DNA from 3 places in the Mycobacterium sp. NGS67 genome. Region 1 is predicted to be linked to each of the others. Evidence: predicted binding sites of a transcription regulator. Region 1 holds the regulator's gene; each other region holds the start of a gene.
What was found. Region 1 encodes HspR, which represses chaperone genes until heat shock. Its sites were predicted from a motif close to ANNTGAGTNNNNNNNACTCANNT; they were not measured.

Region 1 (7,210 bases):
CGGCGTGGCGCCTGGCCAGCGGCATCCGGCTGGACGAGAGCAGCGTGCCGGCCACCGCGGCGCCTAGCAGGAACCCCAGCAGGATCGCGCCCAGGACGTGGCTTTCGTAGCGCCACGGGTGCGCGGTGTCCATGCCGATCTGGGTGGTGACACCGGTGAGGTTGCCGACCGGAACCGCCAGGGTGAGGATCGCTACCGCGTTCACCCAACCCGCATTCAGCGCGAGCACGGCGCTGTAGGCCAGCATTCTTCCTTGCGCGGACAGGCCGCTTCTGCGTGTTCGTTCCCCCGGCGCCATCTGCTCGACACCCACTCCCGCCATTCGAACCGACCCCGTCAAATATATAAGCACCAGATTGACCGGTAATTCCGTCGAACTGACCGATCTCATAGAGAGCGCATACCGCGCCCCCGGGAACAAACCCCGCGCCTACACCGTTAGCATGATCGACAAGTTGAGTGAGGCACACTCAAGTCTGAGTTGACAGGCACATGGCGGCCGGAGCAGTCTTGAGCGGGGTTCACTCAGCATAGTGCAACAAGCAGAAGCTCTACAGATTCAGGAGGAATCACTATGGCTCGTGCGGTCGGCATCGACCTCGGGACCACCAACTCCGTCGTCGCAGTTCTGGAGGGTGGCGACCCCGTCGTCGTCGCAAACTCCGAGGGCTCGCGGACGACCCCGTCTGTCGTCGCGTTCGCGCGTAACGGCGAAGTGCTGGTGGGTCAGCCCGCCAAGAACCAGGCGGTGACCAACGTCGACCGCACCATTCGTTCGGTCAAGCGCGAAATCGGCACGGACTGGTCCGTGGATATCGATGGCAAGAAATACACCGCTCCGGAGATCAGCGCTCGCGTGCTGCAGAAGCTGAAGCGCGACGCCGAGGCTTACCTGGGTGAGGACATCGCGGACGCGGTGATCACCGTTCCCGCCTACTTCAACGACGCTCAGCGTCAGGCGACCAAGGACGCCGGCCAGATCGCCGGCCTCAACGTGCTGCGCATCGTCAACGAACCGACCGCGGCCGCGCTGGCCTACGGCCTGGACAAGGGCGAGAAAGAGCAGACCATTCTGGTTTTCGACCTCGGCGGCGGCACCTTCGACGTCTCGCTGCTCGAGATCGGCGAGGGTGTGGTCGAGGTGCGTGCCACCAGCGGTGACAACCACCTCGGCGGCGACGACTGGGACCAGCGCGTCGTGGACTGGCTGGTGGAGAAGTTCAAGGGCACCAGCGGCATCGACCTGACCAAGGACAAGATGGCCATGCAGCGGCTGCGTGAGGCCGCCGAGAAGGCCAAGATCGAGCTGTCCAGCTCGCAGAGCACCTCGATCAACCTGCCCTACATCACCGTCGACGCCGACAAGAACCCGCTGTTCCTCGACGAGCAGCTGACCCGGGCCGAGTTCCAGCGCATCACCCAGGACCTGCTGGACCGCACCCGCAAGCCGTTCCAGTCGGTCATCGCCGACGCCGGCATCTCGGTGGGCGACATCGACCACGTGGTGCTGGTGGGCGGTTCCACCCGCATGCCTGCGGTGACCGACCTGGTCAAGGAGATGACCGGTGGCAAGGAGCCCAACAAGGGCGTCAACCCCGACGAGGTCGTGGCCGTGGGTGCCGCGCTGCAGGCGGGTGTACTCAAGGGCGAGGTGAAAGACGTTCTGCTGCTTGACGTCACGCCGCTGAGCCTGGGCATCGAGACCAAGGGTGGGGTGATGACCAAGCTCATCGAGCGCAACACCACCATCCCGACCAAGCGCTCGGAGACCTTCACCACCGCCGACGACAACCAGCCGTCGGTGCAGATCCAGGTCTTCCAGGGTGAGCGTGAGATCGCGGCGCACAACAAGCTGTTGGGCAGCTTCGAGCTGACCGGTATCGCACCGGCCCCGCGCGGTGTTCCGCAGATCGAGGTCACCTTTGACATCGACGCCAACGGCATCGTGCACGTCACCGCCAAGGACAAGGGCACCGGCAAGGAGAACACCATCCGCATCCAGGAAGGTTCGGGCATCTCCAAGGAGGAGATCGACCGGATGATCAAGGATGCCGAGGCGCACGCGGACGAAGACCGCAAGCGTCGCGAGGAAGCCGACGTCCGCAACCAGGCCGAGACGCTGGTCTACCAGACGGAGAAGTTCGTCAAAGAGCAACGTGAGGCCGAGGGTGGGTCGAAGGTTCCTGAGGACACGCTGAGCAAGGTGGAAGCCGCTGTGGCAGAAGCCAAGTCGGCGCTGGGTGGCGATGACATCTCCGCGATCAAGTCGGCGATGGAGAAGCTGGGCCAGGAGTCCCAGGCGCTGGGACAGGCCATCTACGAGGCCGCCCAGGCCGAAGGTGCCGCCGCCGGCGGTCAGCCCGGTGGTGGTTTCGACCAGACCGCGGGGGCCGACGACGTGGTGGACGCGGAGGTGGTCGACGACGACCAGGAGCGGCGCCAGTGAGCGCGCGCCGCGACGATGCAGAACGGAGTGATGAGGAGGAGCGGCGCCAGTGAGCGACGGAACTCAAAACCACGCACAAGAACCGGTGACGGTCACCGACAGACGGCGGATCGATCCCGAGACAGGTGAAGTACGGCAGGCCCCTCCCGGTCCAGCACCGGGAGGGGGTGCCTTCGCCGGCGAGAGCCCGGAGGAAGCCGACAAGGCGGCCGAGTTGCTCCAGGACCTGCAGCGCGTGCAGGCCGACTTCGCCAACTACCGCAAGCGGGCGCTGCGCGACCAGCAGGCCGCGAAGGACCGGGCCAAGGCCGACGTGGTCGGTCAATTCCTGGGCATCCTCGACGATCTCGACCGCGCACGGCAGCACGGCGACCTGGAGTCGGGTCCGATGAAGGCGGTCGCCGACAAGCTGACGGGCGTGCTGGGCGGGTTGGGCCTGACCGCGTTCGGGGCCGAGGGCGAGGACTTCGACCCCGCACTGCATGAAGCCGTGCAGCACGAAGGCGACGGCGGACCGGGTTCCAAGCCGGTGATCGGCACCGTCATGAGGCAGGGCTACCTGCTCGGCGAACAGGTGCTGCGGCACGCCATGGTCGGCGTCGTCGACACCGTCGCCGGCGCGGGTTCGGAAACCGGACCTGCCGACACGAGCGATAACGCCGACGACTCCGGTGTTTAGGACAGAATCGATACGAAGGTAAGGAGGTGACGCGACATGGCTCAGCGTGAGTGGGTCGAGAAGGACTTCTACAAGGAGCTTGGCGTCTCCTCCGATGCCGATGCCAAAGAGATCAAGACGGCCTACCGCAAGTTGGCTTCGGATCTGCATCCGGACAAGAACCCCGCCGGGGCCGAGCGGTTCAAGGCGGTCTCGGAGGCCTACAGCGTTCTGTCCGACGAAGCCAAGCGCAAGGAATACGACGAGACCCGCCGGCTGTTCGCCGGCGGAGGCTTCGGTGGCCGTCGGTTCGACACGGGTGGGTTCGGCGGCTTCGGCGGAGGCGGGGACGGCGCCGAGTTCAATCTGAACGACTTGTTCGACGCCGCCGGCCGGTCCGGCGGCGCCAACATCGGCGACCTGTTCGGCGGCCTGTTCGGGCGGGGTGGCAGCACCCGTCCCAGCCGGCCCCGGCGCGGCAAGGACCTGGAGACCGAGACGGAACTGGATTTCGTCGAGGCCGCCAGGGGCGTCGCGATGCCGCTGCGGTTGACCAGCCCGGCCCCGTGCACCAACTGCCACGGCAGCGGCGCACGCCCGGGCACCAGCCCGAAGGTGTGTCCGAACTGCAACGGCGCCGGCGTCATCAACCGCAACCAGGGTGCGTTCGGCTTCTCCGAGCCGTGCACCGAATGCCGGGGCAGCGGCTCGATCATCGAGCACCCGTGCGAGGAGTGCAAAGGCACCGGGGTCACGACTCGGACCCGCACCATCAACGTGCGCATCCCACCCGGCGTCGACGACGGTCAGCGCATCCGGCTGGCCGGGCAGGGCGAAGCCGGGTTGCGGGGCGCTCCGTCCGGTGACCTGTACGTGACCGTGCATGTGCGGCCGGACAAGGTCTTCGGCCGCGACGGCGACGACCTGACCGTGACCGTACCCGTCAGCTTCACCGAATTGGCTTTGGGCTCAACGCTTTCGGTGCCCACGCTGGACGGCAAGGTCGGCGTCCGGGTGCCCAAGGGCACCGCCGACGGCCGCATCCTACGGGTGCGTGGCCGGGGTGTGCCCAAGCGCAGCGGTGGCAGCGGCGACCTGCTGGTCACCGTGAAGGTCGCGGTCCCGTCGAATCTGGAAGGTGCCGCGCAGGAGGCGCTGGAAGCCTACGCGGCGGCCGAGCGGTCCAGCGGGTTCGACCCCAGAGCCGGATGGGCAGGGAATCGACCATGAACTCGAAGAACCCCGACCGGGAATCGTCGCGCACGTTCTTGATCTCGGTGGCCGCCGAGCTGGCCGGTATGCATGCGCAGACGTTGCGCACCTACGACCGGCTCGGCCTGGTCCGGCCGCAGCGCACCGCCGGCGGCGGACGTCGGTACTCCGAGCACGACGTGGACCTGCTGCGTGAGGTGCAGCGACTGTCCCAGGACGAGGGCGTCAACCTCGCCGGCATCAAACGCATCATCGAGCTGACCAACCAGGTCGACGCGCTGCAGTCGCGGCTCTCGGAGTTGGCCGAGGAAGTGGCGGTGTTGCGGGCCAACCAGCGTCGCGAGGTCGCGGTGGTGCCCAAGAGCCGGGCGCTGGTCGTCTGGCAACCCCGCCGCTAGAGGCGTCAGGGCGTGTTGTCCCCGAAGAATCCCGCCAACTCGCTGCCGAAGTTCCCGACACCGGACACGAACGCCTGAGTCATCAGGTCGAGCATGCTGGTGTTGTAGAAGCCGGACATGAAGTTGCCCAGGTTCGCCCAGCCCGATTCGAAGGCGCCGACGTTCTGCAGACCGGAGACATTCACGCCGCCGCTGTTGAACATCCCGGACACCTGGCTGAACACGTTGCCGATGCCCGACACCGCGCCGTTGGCGGCGTTGAGCATGCCCGATGCGCCGCCCGCCCCGGAGTTGAAGAAGCCCGACGACGGGGCGCTGCCGGAGTTGAAGAAGCCGGGGCTGCCGCGCCACTCGAAGCCGAACGTGAACGGCCCGACCAGCCCGTTGCCGAGCATGTTGATCGGGTTTTCGAAGTTGAAGACCAGTGGCGTCTCCGGGTTGAGCACCGACGGGTCGATGGTGAAGGGGCCCAGGGTTTCGGTGGTGATGGGGATCGCCGGCAGCGTGCCGCTCAGGACGCATCCCACGAACGGGATGTAGAGGAAGCAGACGGTGATCTCCAGGCTGATCGGTATCTCGAACTGCGAGATGGTGAACATGTCCTGGGTGATGGCGTTGATGGTGCCTTGGATCGGGATCTGGATGTCGGCGGCCAGGTTGTAGTCCCACGGGATGCCCGGGATGGTGGTCTGGTAGGCGAAGCCGCCCAGACCCTGATAGTCGCCTCGCCAGAAGAACCCGTTGCTGTAGTTGCCGCCGTTGAAGGCGCCGGTGTTGAAGTTGCCGTAGTTGGCCCATCCGGTATTGGAGTTGCCGACGTTGAAGTCACCGGAGTTGTAGTCGCCGGGGTTGAAGCTGCCGGTGTTGTAGCTGCCCGGGTTGAACGCGCCGGTGTTGGTGTTGCCGGTGTTGAAGAAGCCGGTGTTGTAGTTGCCCGAGTTTCCGATTCCGGTGTTGACCAGGCCGGTGTTGAAGAAGCCCGAGTTGACCAGACCGGTGTTGCCGATGCCGGTGTTGAAGCGGCCGGAGTTCCCGATGCCCCAGTTGCCCTCGCCGGAGTTGAAGAAGCCGACGTTGTTGGTGCCGGAGTTGAACAGGCCGAAGTTGCCGGTGCCGGAGTTGAAGCCGCCGAACCCGGTCTGGGCGTTGCCGACGAGTCCGATGCCGATGTTGCCGTCGCCGGTGTTGCCGAAGCCGATGTTGCCGGTACCGGTGTTGCCGAAGCCGATGTTGAAGTTGCCGGTGTTGCCGAAGCCGATGTTCTGCAGCGCCGCGGTGAGCGCGGGACCGGAGTTGCCGAAGCCCCAGTTCCCGGTGCCGAAGTTGGCGGGGCCGAAGTTGTAGTCGCCGATGTTGCCGAAGCCCCAGTTGAAGCTGCCGAGGTTGGCGCTGCCGAAGTTGAGGCCGCCGATGTTGGCGTTGCCGATGTTGAAATCGCCGAGGTTGGCGCTGCCGATGTTCCAGATGCCGAGGTTGGCCAGACCGGCGCTGAAGGTGGTGGCGTCGGGTCCGTTCTGGAACCAGCCGGCCAGGTTGGTGCCGAGGTTCTGCCAGCCGGAGACGCTCGCCGGTGTCCCGACACCGGTGTTGAGGAAACCGGAGATGGCGTTGCCGAGGTTGTCGAAGCCGGACTGCAGCGAACCGTAGTTGAAGAACCCGGAGTTGCCGAGTAGCCCGGTGGCGAAGTTGAACATCCCGGAGTTGCTGCCGAAGTTCTGGAACCCGGACGCAAGGCCACTGCCCCAGTTGAAGAAGCCCGAGGACGGCAGCGGGGTGAGGTTGCCGATGCCCGGCATCGGGCGCAGGTCGAGCAGCGGGAGATAGGCGGGCCCGGCGCCGAACAGGCCCAGCGCGTGGATGACGGTGGAGCCGTCGGGGTTGCCGATGTTGATGTTGATCGCGGGCTGGGCGCCGAAGTTGATGGTGATCGGGGTGGTGGGCGGGGCGCCCGGGCCGCCGCCGTGGATGTTGATCGGGCCGATCGGGGCGATGACCGTGCCGGACAGGATGGCCAGGTCCAGGGTGCCTCTGGCGTCGATCCGCGGGATGTTGATGGCCGGGACGCTGATGTCGGTGATGGTGCCGGTGATCGGGATGTTGATCGGCACGTCGACGGTGAGCCAGCCGTTGACGCGCTCGGCGAGGATCGTGTAATTGGCTGCCAGCAGGCCCTGCCCGTCGGCCCGCCAGAAGAAGCCGTTGTTCATGCTGCCGGTCATGAAGCCGCCGGTGCCGAAGTTGCCGGCGTTGGCGATGCCGGTGTTGTAGTCGCCGGTGTTGTAGAACCCGGTGTTGGTGCTGCCGGTGTTGCCGATGCCGGTGTTCAGGGTGCCGAGGTTGAACATGCCGGTGTTGTAGTCGCCGGGGTTGGCCATGCCGGAGTTGAAGTTGCCGGTGTTGAACAGGCCGGAGTTGAAGAAACCGGCATTGCCGATACCGGTGTTGTTGGTGCCGGTGTTGCCGATGCCCCAGTTTCCGGTGCCCGAGTTCCCGATG
Region 2 (7,210 bases), on a different contig from region 1:
CAGCGCCGTCCGGATGGACGACGGCATCAAGCGCAGAAACGTCTCCAGACGGGCGTCGTCCCGTTGCAACTCCGGATGCGGCTGCACCAGCAGCACACCGGCCCGTTTCCCCAGCGCCTGCCAGCAGCGTTCGAACCGTTCAATCCAGGGTTCCGGACTGGCCAGCCGACGGTAGTGGGTCAGACCGCGATGCGCTTTCACCGTCATGGTGAACCCGTCCGGCAGCCGTTCGGCCCAGCCGGCGAAGGTCGAATCTTTCGGCCAGCGGTAGAAACTGGCGTTCAGCTCCACGGTGTCGAAGACTTCCGTGTAGCGCTGCAGACGTTGCGAGACAGGCAGACCCGGCCGGTACAACACCCCGGCCCAGTGGTCGTAGGACCACCCGGAAGTCCCGATCCGAATGGTCATGGCCGCAGCGGGCGCGTCTGGCGCGTGCGCAGCCCGGGTCCGCTGGTCAGCATGCACAACACCACCGCGGCGTACCCGTACCGCCGCGGCGCAAACCGGCGCGGTCACTCAGGCGGCAGACTGCGGGCGTAATTCACGCCGCGGGCCACCCAACCTTGCAATTGCCGTTTGGTTTTCACGCCCCCGGAGGCCACCCGTAACCATCCGCGCATCTCCCTGCCGCCCATCACCATCGGGCTGACGTGGTCGCGTGTCAGCAGCTTGTCGATGTCCTGCGGAGACACCCGCACCATCAAACCGCCCTGTCCGCTGACGCAGACGGCCATCTTGCCGCCGACCAGGAAAGCCAGACCGCCGAACATCTGCTTCTCGTCGTAGCTCTCGAGCTGCGCCAGCAGTTCGCGGATCCGCTCGGCCAGCTCGGTGTCGTAGGCCACCGTCTCAGTCCAGATCCACCCGGATGGTCAGCAGATCGGTGCCCATGGTGCGGACTCCCACGTTGTTGAACCGCGGCAGACTCCGCATCCGCTGCCATGGGTCGTCGTCGGGCAGCAGGTGCGCGGTCCCGGTGCGCCATTGCCCGCCGATGCGCAGCCGTACTTTCGGATTCGCCTTGATGTTGTAGACGTAATCCGAGTGGTGGCCGTGTTCGGAGACCATCCAGAACTGGTTGTCGACGACCTTGCCGCCGACCGCGGTGCGCCGTGGTTGGCCGGATTTTCGTCCGGTGGTTTCCAGCATGATCCCGGGCCCGCGCCGGCCGATCGGGTTGACCACGACTCGCTGGATGCGGTGCACGAACCGCCGTTTGCGGCTCATGCCGGTGTGCGGGCCGGGACCCCGACCATGCGCAGGACCCATTCCCGCGGCACGCCGAACGTGAACGTCCGCCGCGGGACCGTGCTCAACACCGCTTCGGGCAGCGCGGTCTTGTAGTTCAGCGAAAGCCGGCCGGAAAACTGTGGGTCGACCTCGCCGACGTCCGTGGTAAGCATCAGTCCGGCTGCCGAAAACTCGCCTCGCACAGGGCCTTCGGCGGGGGAGTCCCAGCGCAGGTCGACGGCGCGCCCGGCGAGTTTGGGCACGGTCGACAGCGTCCCCACCACCCGCTGCGACGTGATGGCCAGAGCGCCAACGTAACTGCGGACGTTGCCGTTGGACACCTTGCCGGGCACCGACCCGGTGAATCGGAAGGTGACGGGAACAGACTCGGCCAGATGGATGAGGTTCTCCGTCTCGACTGCTGCCCGCAGGTCTGCGGGCAGCTTGCCGATTCCGAGCAACTTGCGTAGGAAAGCAGCCATTGCTGCACCCTAGCGTCCCTAGGCGGCCACCGTAGCGGTCTGCGCCGGTTCCAGTGCTTGCGCGACGATCTCGGCCACGTCCGTCATCGGCAGCACGGTCAGGGCCTCGAGCACTTCGGCGGGCACGTCGTCCAGGTCCGGCTCGTTGCGTGACGGGATGAAAACCGTTGACAGACCGGCACGTTGGGCCGCCAGCAGCTTCTGTTTGACACCGCCGATCGGCAACACCCGACCGTTCAGCGTGACCTCGCCGGTCATGCCGACATCGGAGCGCACCTGACGTCCGGTGGCCATCGACACCAGCGCGGTCACCATCGTCACCCCGGCCGAGGGCCCGTCCTTGGGCACCGCGCCGGCTGGCACGTGCACGTGGATGCGCCGGTCCAGCACCGCCGGGTCGACGCCCAATTCGGCGGCATGCGAACGCACGTAGGACAACGCGATGTGTGCCGACTCCTTCATCACCTCACCCAGCTGACCGGTCAGTTGCAGGCCCGCGTCACCGTCGACCGCGCCGGCCTCGATGTAGAGCACGTCGCCGCCGAGGCCGGTGACGGCCAGGCCGGTGGCCACGCCGGGCACCGCCGTGCGCTCCGCCGACTCCGGAGTGAAGCGTGGACGGCCAAGGTAGCCAACCAGATCCGGCTCGTCGACGGTGATCGGTTCGTCGGTCCCGGCCAGCCTGGTGGTCACCTTGCGCAGCGCCTTGGCCAGCAGCCGTTCGAACTGCCGCACGCCCGGTTCGCGGGTGTAGTCGGCGGCGATCTTGCGCAGCGCGGCATCGGTGACCGTCACCTCGTCCTCGGTCAGCGCGGCCCGGTCCCGCTGCCGGGGCAGCAGGTAGTCGCGGGCGATGGCGACCTTGTCGTCCTCGGTGTAGCCGTCGATCTGCACCAACTCCATGCGGTCCAGCAGCGCCGACGGGATGTTCTCGATCACGTTGGCGGTGGCCAGGAACACCACGTCGGACAGGTCCAGATCCAGGTCCAGGTAGTGGTCGCGGAACGTGTGGTTCTGCGCCGGGTCGAGCACCTCGAGCAGCGCCGCGCTCGGGTCGCCCCGGTAGTCGGACCCGACTTTGTCGATCTCGTCCAGCAGCACAACGGGATTCATCGATCCGGCCTCGCCGATGGCCCGCACGATCCGGCCCGGCAACGCGCCCACGTAGGTACGCCGGTGCCCGCGGATCTCGGCCTCGTCGCGCACGCCGCCGAGGGCGACGCGGACGAAGTTGCGGCCCAGCGCCCGGGCCACGCTCTCGCCCAGCGACGTCTTGCCGACGCCCGGGGGACCGGCCAGCACCATCACCGCCCCGGAACCGCGGCCGCCCACGACCTGCAAACCGCGTTGCGCGCGCCGGGCACGCACCGCCAGGTACTCGACGATGCGGTCTTTGACGTCGTCCAGCCCGTGGTGGTCGGCGTCCAGGATCTCCCGCGCCGCCGTCAGGTCGGTCGAGTCCTCGGTGCGGACGTTCCACGGCAGGTCCAGCACGGTGTCCAGCCAGGTTCGGATCCAGCCGGTCTCCGGGCTCTGGTCGCTGGCCCGCTCCAGCTTGCCGACCTCGCGCAGCGCGGCCTCGCGGACCTGCTCGGGCAGGTCGGCGGCCTCGACGCGGGCCCGGTAGTCATCGGATCCGTCGGGTTCGCCTTCGCCCAACTCCTTGCGGATGGCGGCCAGCTGTTGGCGCAGCAGGAACTCCTTCTGCGTCTTCTCCATCCCGTCGCGCACGTCCTCGGCGATCTTGTCGTTGACCTCGACCTCGGCCAGATGTTCGCTGGTCCAGTCGATCAGCACACGCAGCCGTTCGGCGACGTCGACGGTCTCCAACAGCTGGCGTTTCTGGACGTCGGACAGGTAGGACGCGTACCCCGAGGTGTCGGCCAGCGCGGACGGGTCGGTGAGGCTGTTGACATAGTCGACGATCTGCCAGGCCTCGCGGCGCTGCAGCATCGCCAGCAGCAGCTTCTTGTATTCCGCTGCCAGCGCCTTGATCTCGTCGGTCACCTCGACGTCGGGCACCTCGGTCACCTCGACCCACAACGCCGCGCCAGGTCCGTTGGCGCCGGCACCGATGTGCGCGCGGCGCTCGCCCCGCACGACGGCGGCGGTACCGCCCCCGGCGATCCGGCCGACCTGCAGGATCTTGGCCACCACGCCGTGGGTCGGATAGCGGTCGTCCAACCGCGGCGCGATCAAGAGCTCACGTGAGTCGCCGGCCTGGGCGGCGTCGACGGCGGTGCGGGCGGTGTCGTCGAGAGCGATCGGCACCACCATGCCGGGCAACACGATCGTGTCGGTCACGAACAGCACCGGCACGGACTTGGCTTCAGCCATCTGTTCCTCCAAGAGTTAAGTCTGTTCGACTCAACCTCGGTCACGGACGGTTTGTTCCGTGCTGTGCGCCACACCCTGGCGAGCAGACGCAAAAGCCCCTTATTTCGGCACGAAATGGGGGCTTTTGCGTCTGCTCGCGCTAACGACGCAACTGGGTGACGTGCTTGGGGGAGAGCTCTTCCAGGCAGGTCACGCCCAGCAGGCCCATGGTCCGCAGCACACCGGTCTGCAGGATGTCGATGGCGCGACGCACTCCCGCCTCACCGCCGGCCATAAGTCCGTACAGGTAGGCCCGCCCGACCAGCGTGCATCGCGCCCCGAGTGCGACCGACGCGACGATGTCCGCGCCGGACATGATGCCGGTGTCCAGCAGGATCTCGGTGTCGTTGCCGAGCTCACGCGCCACCGTCGGCAACAAATGGAACGGCACCGGGGCCCGGTCCAGTTGGCGGCCACCGTGATTGGACAACACGATCCCGTCGACGCCACGGTCGACCACGGCACGCGCGTCCTCCAGGGTCTGGATTCCTTTCACGACGAGCTTGCCCGGCCACTGGGACTTGATCCAGGCCAGGTCGTCGAAGGTGACGCTGGGGTCGAACATGGCGTTCAGATAGTCGCCGACGGTGCCCGACCAGCGATCCAGCGAGGCGAACGAAAGCGGTTCGGTGGTCAGCAGGTCGAACCACCAGTGCGGGTGCGGCACGGCGTCGAGCACGGTGCGCAGGGTCAGCGCGGGCGGGATGGCCATACCGTTGCGGACATCGCGCAGCCGTGCGCCGGCGACCGGGACGTCGACGGTGACCAGCATGGTGTCGAAGCCGGCGGCCGCGGCGCGCCGCACCAACTCCATCGAACGGTCCCGGTCTTTCCACATGTACAGCTGAAACCATTTGCGGCCCTGCGGAACCGCTGCGACGACATCCTCGATCGAACTGGTCGCCAGGGTGGACAAGGAGAACGGGATTCCGGCCGCGGCCGCCGCCCGCGCCCCGGCGATCTCGCCTTCGGTGTGCATCAGGCGGGTGAACCCGGTGGGTGCGATCCCGAACGGCAACACCACCGGTTGGCCCAGCACGTTCCAGCCCGCCGTCACGTTGCTCACGTCGCGCAGGATCGTCGGGTGAAACTCGATGTCGCGGAACGCCTGTCGGGCTCGCTCGATGGAGAGCTCGTCCTCGGCTGCGCCGTCGGTGTAGTCGAACGCCGCCCTGGGCGTACGTCGCTTGGCGATGCGCCGTAGGTCCTCGATGGTCAGTGCGGCGTCCAGGCGCCGCCGGGTGCGGTCGAGTTGCGGACGTTTGAACTGCAGCAGCGGTGCCAGGTCCCGGATCTTGGGGACTTGCCGCTTGACCGCCATCAGCTCATTCAACCAGGGTGAACGCATGGCTTTCGACCTGCAGCGGTTCGTGGACGCGCAGGACCGTGTCTACGACAACGTGCTCGACGAGCTGCGCAGCGGCCGGAAACGCAGCCACTGGATGTGGTTCGTCTTTCCGCAACTGCGTGGTTTGGGCAGCAGCCGGATGGCCGAGCACTTCGGCATCGTCTCACTGGCGGAGGCTCGCGCGTACCTGGCGCACGAGCTGCTCGGCTCGCGACTGCGCGAATGCGTCCGGCTGGTCAATCAGGTGCAGGACCGATCGGCCGCACAGATTTTCGGCTCGCCCGACGACCTCAAGCTGAGATCCTCGATGACGCTGTTCGCTCACGCCACCGCCGACAACCACGACTTCGTCGCGCTGCTGGACAAGTACTACGGCGGCGAAGAGGATCCCCGAACGGTGTCTGGGTTGCGCGATTAGACCGGCTGCAGAATCCGCCAGCCGTGCGGTTCGACGACCACCGAGTCCACGACCTCTTCAGGCGGTGCCGCAGACCCGGCGATCACCTTGGCCCGCGGCGCGCCCAGCTCCGGCAGAAAAAGCCGCACCGGCTCTTCGTCGATATTGAGTGCGACCAACAGCGACTCGTCGCCGTGCTGGCTCCGAAAGACGTAGTGCTTGTTCTGCAGCTGCACCGCGCTGGTCCGGGCCGCGTGCAGCCACGGGTGACGGCGACGTAGTCCGACGAGATATCGGTGCAACTCCCACACGCGAATGCCGCGCTCGTCGAGTTGAATTGGGGGAGTGCCGAACTCGGGCCGCACGGCGTCGTCGCCCCCGTAGCGCTCCTCCTTGACGGCAAGGTATCCGAACTCGTCGCCGGCGTAGATGCTGGGCACACCACCGACCGTCAACAAGACCACCAGCGCGTGCGCCAGGTGTTCGGGACGCTCGATCCGGCTGGCGATCCGGGTGACGTCGTGGTTGCCGACGAAGGTCAACGGCACGAACGTTTTCAGCCACGCGCTGTGCCGCTGCAGCGCCCAGTCCAGCTCGAAGAAGTTGCCGTCGTTGATGCTGCTCCAGATCGCCTTCCACAGCTCGTACTGGGTGGCCGAGTCGAATCCCGCCCCCTCGACCACCGCCGCATAGTCACCGTGGATGAGCTCGCCGACGAACCACGCGTCGGGATGGCGCTGCCGCACCCGGGGCAGCACATCAGCCCAAAATCGTTGCGGCACCGCGTAAGCCGCATCCAGGCGCCAGCCGTCGGCACCACGGTCGAGCCAGTGCGACATGACCTCGACCACGTAGTCGGCGACCTCTGGATTGTCGTGGTCCAGTGCCGCGAGTTCGGAGTGGCCCTCGAACGTGCCGCCGCTGCGCCACCACTCCGGCCCGGCGAAATCCGCACCGACGTGGTTGAACACCCCGTCGAGCAGGATGCGCAGGCCGCGGCGGCGCGCCTCGCCGACCAGGTAGTCGAAGTCGGAGTCGTCGCCGAGCCGGGGATCGACGCGATAGTGGTCGGTGGTGTCGTAACCGTGTGTGCGCGAGGCGAATATCGGGCCCAGCGCGACCCCGGACGCACCCAGTTCGATGGCATGGTCGAACCAGTCGACCAGCCGCCGGAGCCGGTGTTCGCCCGGGTCCGGCGGCTGGTCGGCGGGATAGGCGCCGACGAAACCCAGCGGGTAGACCTGCCACCAGATCGCGTGCTCGGTCCACGGCGCCATGGCTACGACACTACGGTCGTCCGAGGATCAGCCGACTGCGGCCAGGGTGGACGCGGTGGCGATCGCCTGCGCCACGCCGGCCACGATCGCGGCGACCTTC
Region 3 (7,210 bases), on a different contig from region 1:
TCCTTGGTCGGCAACAGACCCACCGGGAACGCCGCCGGATAGGCTGCCGCGGTTCCGGCGATCCGATCGCGCGGGGAGTAGACGTACATCCCGCGAACGGCGCTGCGTTCCTTCAGCGGCCCCAGGCACACCGTGCCGGTGAGCCGGTCCGGCGGCGCCTTCAGTGGTGACGTGACGTCGCGGACCTTGGTCATCGCCTCGTCGCAGCTGCCCAGCCCGGTCGCCTCCATCGGGTGCGACAGCGCGCCGTACAGACCGAACCGGATGTCTTCTGCCTTGGCGTGCGGCTGGTGCGCGTCCGTCGGCGACGCGTCGACGTCGACCAGCACATACTCGTCGGACCAACGCAGATTCGACACGGACATGTTCCAGCCCAGCACCGCCTGAGATTCCCCGAAGCGGGCGTTCTGCGCACCCCAGATCCGGCTCTTGTCCGACCCCGAGCAGCCCACCAGGCAGGCCAGCGCCAGGGTCAACGCCACGAGAAATCGCACCACCGCGGCCTAGCTCAACCCCAGATCGGCGAGACCCAGCACGCTGCGGTAGGGCAACCCCTCGGCTTCGATGGCCTCCGCGGCGCCGGTCGCGCGGTCCACGACGGTGGCCACGCCGACCACGTCGCCGCCGGCATCCTGGACGGCGCGCACCGCGGTCAGCGCCGAGCCACCGGTGGTGCTGGTGTCCTCCACCACCAGCACCCGCTGGCCGGACACCTCGGACCCCTCGATAAGTCGTTGCAGGCCATGGGCTTTCGCCGACTTGCGGACCACGAACGCGTCGATCGGGCGGCCCGGCGCGTGCATGACCGCCGTCGCGACCGGATCGGCGCCCAACGTCAGGCCGCCGACCACCGCGTAGTCCCAGTCCTGCGTGAGTTCGCGCATCAGCCGGCCGATCAGGGCCGACGCCCGGTGGTGCAGGGTGGCGCGGCGCAGGTCGACGTAGTAATCGGCCTCCTTGCCCGACGACAGCGTGACGCGGCCGTGCACCACCGACAACCGGCGCACCAACTCGGAGAGTTCGGCGCGCGGCTCAGGTTCGGCCACTGCCACTGCCGAATCGCTTGGTCACGGCGCGCGCCAGCCGTCGCGGCATTGCGCGTCCCGTGGCGACCAGGAACTTGTACTCGACGCCGGGCACACTGATCACCTTGCCGCGGGCGACGTCGGCGAGACTGTCGCGGACCACATCGTCGACCTCGAGCCACATGAACGACGGCACCTCGGTCATGTCGATTCCGGCGCGACTGTGGAACTCGGTGCGCACGTAGCCCGGGCAGACGGCATGCACTCCGACACCGGTGCCCTGCAACCCGTTGGCCAGTCCTTCGGTAAACGAGATGACCCAGGCCTTGGACGCGGAGTACGTCGAGCCCCGGCCGGGCAGCAGGCCGGCGACGCTGGCGATGTTGATCACGGTGCCGGCCCGGGCATCGAGCATGGCCGGCAACGCGGCCCGGGTCAGATGCATGACCGCGGTGACGTTGACGTCGAGCTGTTTCTGCAGGTCCGCGGGGTCGGCGTCCCAGAATTCACCGGACGTGCCGAAGCCGGCGTTGTTGACCAGGACGCGGACCCCGTCGGCCAGCCGCTCGGCGACCTTGTCGCGATCGGCGCCCACCGCCAGGTCCGCGCGCAGAATCTCGATGTTGCCGGCTTCGGACTGCAGCTCGCCGGCCAACTGCTGCAGCCTTTCTGCATCCCGGGCAACGAGAACGAGGTCGTAGCCGTCGCGGGCGTAACGGCGGGCATATCCGGCACCGATGCCCGAAGTGGGCCCAGTGATCAACGCGACAGGTCGGGGCATCGGCGCTCAGTGCTGGTAGTTGCTGGCCTGGTGGCCGTTGCGGCCCGTCCGCGGCGGACGCCGAGCGGTTTCGGGCTCGGCGGCGCGGCGACCCGGCTCGGGCAGGATCCCGGCGGCCGGGTCGGGTTGGGCACGTCGCGACGGCAACTCCGCTCGGGCCGCCGAGGCGAGCGGTCGGCTGGGGGCACGCCGGCCCTCGGACTCGCCGGTCTCCTTGGTGGTCTCGGCGGGCAGCGGCGGCAACACCCGCAGCAGGTCGTTGAACTGGCGGACCGTGCGCAGACCCTCGTCCCACTGGGCGCGCGTGCTGGCGATCGGCATCGCCACCAGTGTCCAGTGCTGCTCGTTCCACATGATCTCGGCGCAGTCGGGTGCGGTGTGGGCGAAGGTGACCATGCGCCGGTCGCAGGCCCGCCTGGCCGCGTCGAGATTGGTGGAGTAGACCATCCGGGGTCCGATCGCGCCGAGCAGCCAGATGTCGCTCTCGCGCGGCTCCTTGAGACCCTTCAGACGCAGGTCGACCACCACGTTGGTGCCGACCTTGCGGTGCAGGGCGATCACCGTGGCGACTTCCTCGAGGTCGAAGATGTACACCGCCTCGCCCCGGATCTGCCCCAGCACGACGTTCTGCGCGGGCACATCACCGACCGTCGACATCACCCCGCGCTTCCAGCGGTGCAGGATGTCGGTGGATTCGCGTTCGTAGTCGAAGCCGTGTGACCTGGCCCAGGACCTGCGGCGCCGGCTGCGTCCGCGGCGTCGATCGATGTCGACGTACAACAGCACCGCCGCACCGACGAAACACAGTGCGGACAAGGTGAACCAGAGCGGGACCATCGGAGGACAGCTTATCTGCTGTCTGGTTCGAACACAGAATCCGAGCTGGTCACAACCACGTCACAGGGTAGCGTCGAGCGACGCCCCAGGGGGTGGCGGTGAGGTGGCGCGAGCAGACGCGAAAGCCCCCGAAAACGGTCGTTTTCGGGGGCTTTCGCGTCTGTTCACGCCGTGGGACTCAGCCCAGAACCAGCGAGTCGCCGTCCGCGCTGACGTTGACGGGCACCACGTCGCCGTCGTGCACCTCACCGGCCAGCAGCATCTTGGCCAGCTGGTCGCCGATGGCCTGCTGAACGAGCCGGCGCAACGGCCGCGCCCCGTACACGGGGTCGAAGCCGCGCTGGGCCAGCCACTGCTTGGCCGGCAGCGACACCTCGAGCTGCAGGCGCCGCTGGGCGAGCCGCTTGGCCAGCTGGTTGAGCTGGATGTCCACGATCTGCACCAGTTCCTCGGGGTTGAGGCCGTCGAAGATCAGCACGTCATCGAGGCGGTTGATGAACTCCGGCTTGAACGCCGAGCGCACCGCCGCCATCACCATCTCCTCGGTGCCACCGGATCCCAGGTTGGACGTCAGGATCAGGATCGTGTTGCGGAAGTCGACCGTGCGGCCCTGGCCGTCGGTCAACCGGCCCTCGTCGAGCACCTGCAACAGCACGTCGAAGACGTCCGGGTGGGCCTTCTCCACCTCGTCGAACAGCACCACCGTGTAGGGCCGGCGGCGTACCGACTCGGTCAGCTGACCGCCCTGGTCGTAGCCGATGTAGCCGGGGGGCGCACCGACCAGCCGGGCCACCGAGTGCTTCTCGCCGTACTCGCTCATGTCGATGCGGACCATGGCGCGTTCGTCGTCGAACAGGAAGTCCGCCAACGCCTTTGCCAGCTCGGTCTTACCGACGCCGGTCGGGCCCAGGAACAGGAACGAACCCGTCGGCCGGTTGGGGTCGGCGACCCCGGCCCTACTGCGGCGCACCGCGTCGGAGACGGCCTGCACGGCCTTCTTCTGCCCGACGACACGCTTGCCCAGCTCGTCCTCCATGCGCAGCAGCTTGGCGGTCTCGCCTTCGAGCAGCCGGCCGGCCGGGATCCCGGTCCACGCCGACACCACGTCGGCGATGTCGTCCGGACCGACCTCTTCCTTGAGCATCACGTTCTCGCGGGCCTCGGCCTGCGGGATCGCGGCGTCGAGCTTCTTTTCGAGCTCGGGGATGCGGCCGTAGCGCAGCTCGGCGGTCTTCTCGTAGTTGCCGTCGCGCTCCGCGCGCTCGGCCTCGCCGCGCAACGCTTCCAGCTGCTCCTTGAGTTCGCGGACGACGTCGATGGCGTTCTTCTCGTTCTGCCACCGGGTGGTCAGCTCGGCCAGCTTCTCCTTGTAGTCGGCCAGCTCGGCGCGCAGCTTGTCCAGCCGTTCGCGCGACGCCGCGTCCTCTTCTTTGGCCAGCGCCATCTCTTCGATCTCCAGCCGGCGCACCAGCCGCTCGACCTCGTCGATCTCGACCGGACGGGAGTCGATCTCCATCCGCAACCGGCTGGCGGACTCATCGACCAGGTCGATCGCCTTGTCCGGCAGGAAACGGGCGGTGATGTAACGGTCGGACAGGGTGGCGGCGGCCACCAGCGCCGAGTCGGTGATGCGCACCCCGTGGTGCACCTCGTAGCGGTCCTTGAGTCCGCGCAGGATGCCGACGGTGTCCTCCACCGACGGCTCGCCGACGAACACCTGCTGGAAGCGGCGCTCCAGCGCGGCGTCCTTCTCGATGTATTTGCGGTACTCGTCGAGCGTCGTGGCACCCACCAGCCGCAGTTCGCCGCGGGCCAGCATGGGCTTGATCATGTTGCCGGCGTCCATCGCCGATTCGCCGGTCGCGCCGGCGCCGACGATGGTGTGCAGCTCGTCGATGAAGGTGATGATCTGCCCGGCGGAGTTCTTGATGTCGTCGAGCACCGCCTTGAGGCGCTCCTCGAACTCGCCGCGGTACTTGGCGCCGGCCACCATGGACCCCAGGTCCAGGGAGACGACGGTCTTGTCGCGCAGGCTTTCCGGCACGTCGCCGGCGATGATGCGCTGGGCCAGGCCCTCCACGATGGCGGTCTTGCCGACGCCGGGCTCGCCGATGAGCACCGGGTTGTTCTTGGTGCGCCGCGACAGCACCTGCACCACGCGCCGGATCTCGTTGTCGCGGCCGATGACCGGGTCGAGCTTGCCGTCGCGGGCGCGGGCGGTCAGGTCGGTGGAGTACTTCTCCAGGGCCTGGTAGGTGGCCTCGGGGTCGGCGCTGGTCACCCGCGCGCTGCCGCGGACTTTGACGAACGCCTCACGCAACGCCTGCGGGGAGGCGCCGTGCCCGGTCAATAGTTTGGCGACGTCGGAGTCGCCGGTGGCCAGGCCGACCATCAGGTGCTCGGTGGAGACGAACTCGTCGTCCATCTCGGTGGCCAGCTGCTGGGCGGTGGTGATGGCCGCCAGCGACTCCCGGGACAGCTGCGGCTGGGAGCTGGCGCCGCTGCTCTGCGGCAGTCGGTCCAGCAGCCGCTGGGTCTCGGTGCGAATGGCGGCGGGCTCCACGCCGACAGCCTCCAGCAGCGGCACGGCGATCCCGTCGTTCTGCGTCAGCAGCGCCATCAGCAAATGAGATGGCCTGATCTCGGGATTGCCGGCGGACGACGCCGCCTGCAGTGCCGACGTCAGGGCCGCCTGCGTCTTGGTTGTCGGGTTGAAAGAGTCCACGACACCTCCGTTCGGGTCTTGATGAAAAATCTTGTCGGCTGGTACAACGCCGTCAAGGTTGAGTCTGTTCCGCTCAAGTCTAAACTCCCCCGGGCGAGCAGACGCAAAAGCTCCCGACACGCCGGGGAAAAAGGGGATTTTGCGTCTGCTCGCGCCAAGAAAAGGGGCCCCTAAAATTGGTGGGCGTGGGACTCGAGGACCGGGAGGCGTTGCAGACGCTGCGCGACGCGTTCACCGACGCCGAACTCGTCCACCGCTTCTATACCCGCTGGTTCGCCCTCGACGCCTCTATTCGCGACCTGTTCCCCCCCGAGATGGCCGGCCAGCGGGCCGCGTTCGGGCACGCACTGCATTGGCTTTACGGCGAACTGCTCGCCCAGCGCGCCGAGGAGCCGGTCGCCTTCCTGGCCCAGCTGGGCCGCGACCACCGCAAATACGGCGTGCTGCCAGCGCACTACACGACGTTGCGCAGCGCGTTGTCTGCGACGCTGCGCACCCAGCTGGGCAGCGCGTGGACGCCGGCCGTCGCCGAGGCCGCCGAACAGTCGCTGAACCTGTTCGCCGGGGTGATGAGCGGGGCCGCGGACTCCGACGACGCACCCGCCTGGTGCGACGGCACGGTCGTAGAGCACCACCGGGTGTCGCGGGACCTCGCGGTGGTGCGGCTGCGCCTGGACCGACCGCTGCGCTACCACCCCGGGCAGTACGTCAACGTGCACATTCCGCAGTGCCCGCGCCGCTGGCGTTACCTGTCGCCGGCCATCCCCGCCGACCCGGACGGTCAGATCGAGTTCCACGTCCGGGTGGTGCCCGGCGGCCTGGTCAGCAACGCCGTCGTCACCGAGACCATGCCGGGGGACCGTTGGCGGGTGTCGAGTCCGCACGGCGGATTCCACGTCGACCGCGACGGCGACGACGTGCTGATGGTCGCGGGCAGCTCGGGACTGGCCCCGCTGCGGGCACTGATCATGGATCTGAGCAGGTTCGCCGAGAACCCGCGGGTGCACCTCTTCTTCGGCGCCCGCTACCCCTGCGAGCTCTACGACCTGCGCACGCTGTGGCAGGTCGCCGCCCACAATCCGTGGTTGTCGGTCTCGCCGGTATCGGAGTACAACCGCGATCCGGCCTGGGCGGCCGAGTACCCCGACGTCTCGCCGCCGCGCGGACTGCACGTGCGCCAGACGGGCCGGCTGCCCGACGTCGTCACCAGGTACGGCAACTGGGGCGACCGGCAGATCCTGATCTGCGGCGGAGCCGACATGGTCCGCGCGACCAAGGCCGCGCTGATCGCCAAAGGCGCGCCCGCCGAACGCATCCAGCACGATCCGCTGTCGCGATAGGCCGCGGCGGATATCGCGGCGCACGCCCCGCGAGAACCGCGCCGAAAAGATCTGTGGATTTTTCGCGAATCGAACGCAATTCTGTGTCAGACGGCTGTTGAATAGTCATCTGCCGACACACGCGCCCGACGGGATATGCGGTTCCAGTTAGGAACAGGTGATGAGCTTCGCGGTGCTCCCTCCCGAGATCAACTCGGCGCGGCTACTGTTCGGCGCGGGCCTGGAACCTCTGCTGCGGGCGGCAGCGGCCTGGGACGGCCTGGCCGCCGAGCTGGGTCTGGCAGCGTCCTCGTTCTCCTCGCTGACCTCGGGACTTGTCGGCTCGTCGTGGCAGGGTGCGTCGGCGGTCGCGATGGCCAGTGCTGCGGCGCCGTATCTGGGTTGGTTGACGACGGCAGCGACGCACGCCGAGCAGGCCGGCACCCAGGCGCGGGTCGCCGCGGCAGCGTTCGAAGCCGCGGTGTCGGCGACCGTGCAGCCGGCGATCATCTCGGCAAACCGC

Region 2: lon (endopeptidase La) is a predicted target of HspR. The motif match lies at 4,063-4,085, and genes of this name have one in related genera.
Region 3: clpB (ATP-dependent chaperone ClpB) is a predicted target of HspR. The motif match lies at 5,425-5,447, and genes of this name have one in related genera.

Annotation. Positions count from the first base shown of each region.
Region 1 is NZ_JCALCF010000051.1:133-7,342, reverse strand. It holds gene AC5Y4D_RS26340 (YoaK family protein) at 1-247, opposite strand, end outside; gene dnaK (molecular chaperone DnaK) at 575-2,446, shown strand; gene grpE (nucleotide exchange factor GrpE) at 2,496-3,125, shown strand; gene dnaJ (molecular chaperone DnaJ) at 3,162-4,334, shown strand; gene AC5Y4D_RS26320 (heat shock protein transcriptional repressor HspR) at 4,331-4,714, shown strand; partial or broken gene AC5Y4D_RS26315 (beta strand repeat-containing protein) at 4,720-7,210, opposite strand, start outside.
Region 2 is NZ_JCALCF010000003.1:124,616-131,825, reverse strand. It holds gene AC5Y4D_RS03550 (DUF72 domain-containing protein) at 1-408, opposite strand, end outside; gene AC5Y4D_RS03545 (TfoX/Sxy family protein) at 513-845, opposite strand; gene AC5Y4D_RS03540 (nitroreductase family deazaflavin-dependent oxidoreductase) at 850-1,227, opposite strand; gene AC5Y4D_RS03535 (hypothetical protein) at 1,224-1,712, opposite strand; gene lon (endopeptidase La) at 1,731-4,049, opposite strand; gene AC5Y4D_RS03525 (alpha-hydroxy acid oxidase) at 4,189-5,409, opposite strand; gene AC5Y4D_RS03520 (DUF1810 domain-containing protein) at 5,435-5,854, shown strand; gene AC5Y4D_RS03515 (alpha-amylase family glycosyl hydrolase) at 5,851-7,110, opposite strand; gene AC5Y4D_RS03510 (alkyl hydroperoxide reductase) at 7,138-7,210, opposite strand, start outside.
Region 3 is NZ_JCALCF010000044.1:403-7,612, reverse strand. It holds gene AC5Y4D_RS25495 (hypothetical protein) at 1-494, opposite strand, end outside; gene pyrE (orotate phosphoribosyltransferase) at 504-1,046, opposite strand; gene AC5Y4D_RS25485 (SDR family NAD(P)-dependent oxidoreductase) at 1,033-1,806, opposite strand; gene ttfA (trehalose monomycolate transport factor TtfA) at 1,813-2,643, opposite strand; gene clpB (ATP-dependent chaperone ClpB) at 2,822-5,368, opposite strand; gene AC5Y4D_RS25470 (FAD-binding oxidoreductase) at 5,554-6,708, shown strand; partial or broken gene AC5Y4D_RS25465 (PPE family protein) at 6,869-7,210, shown strand, end outside.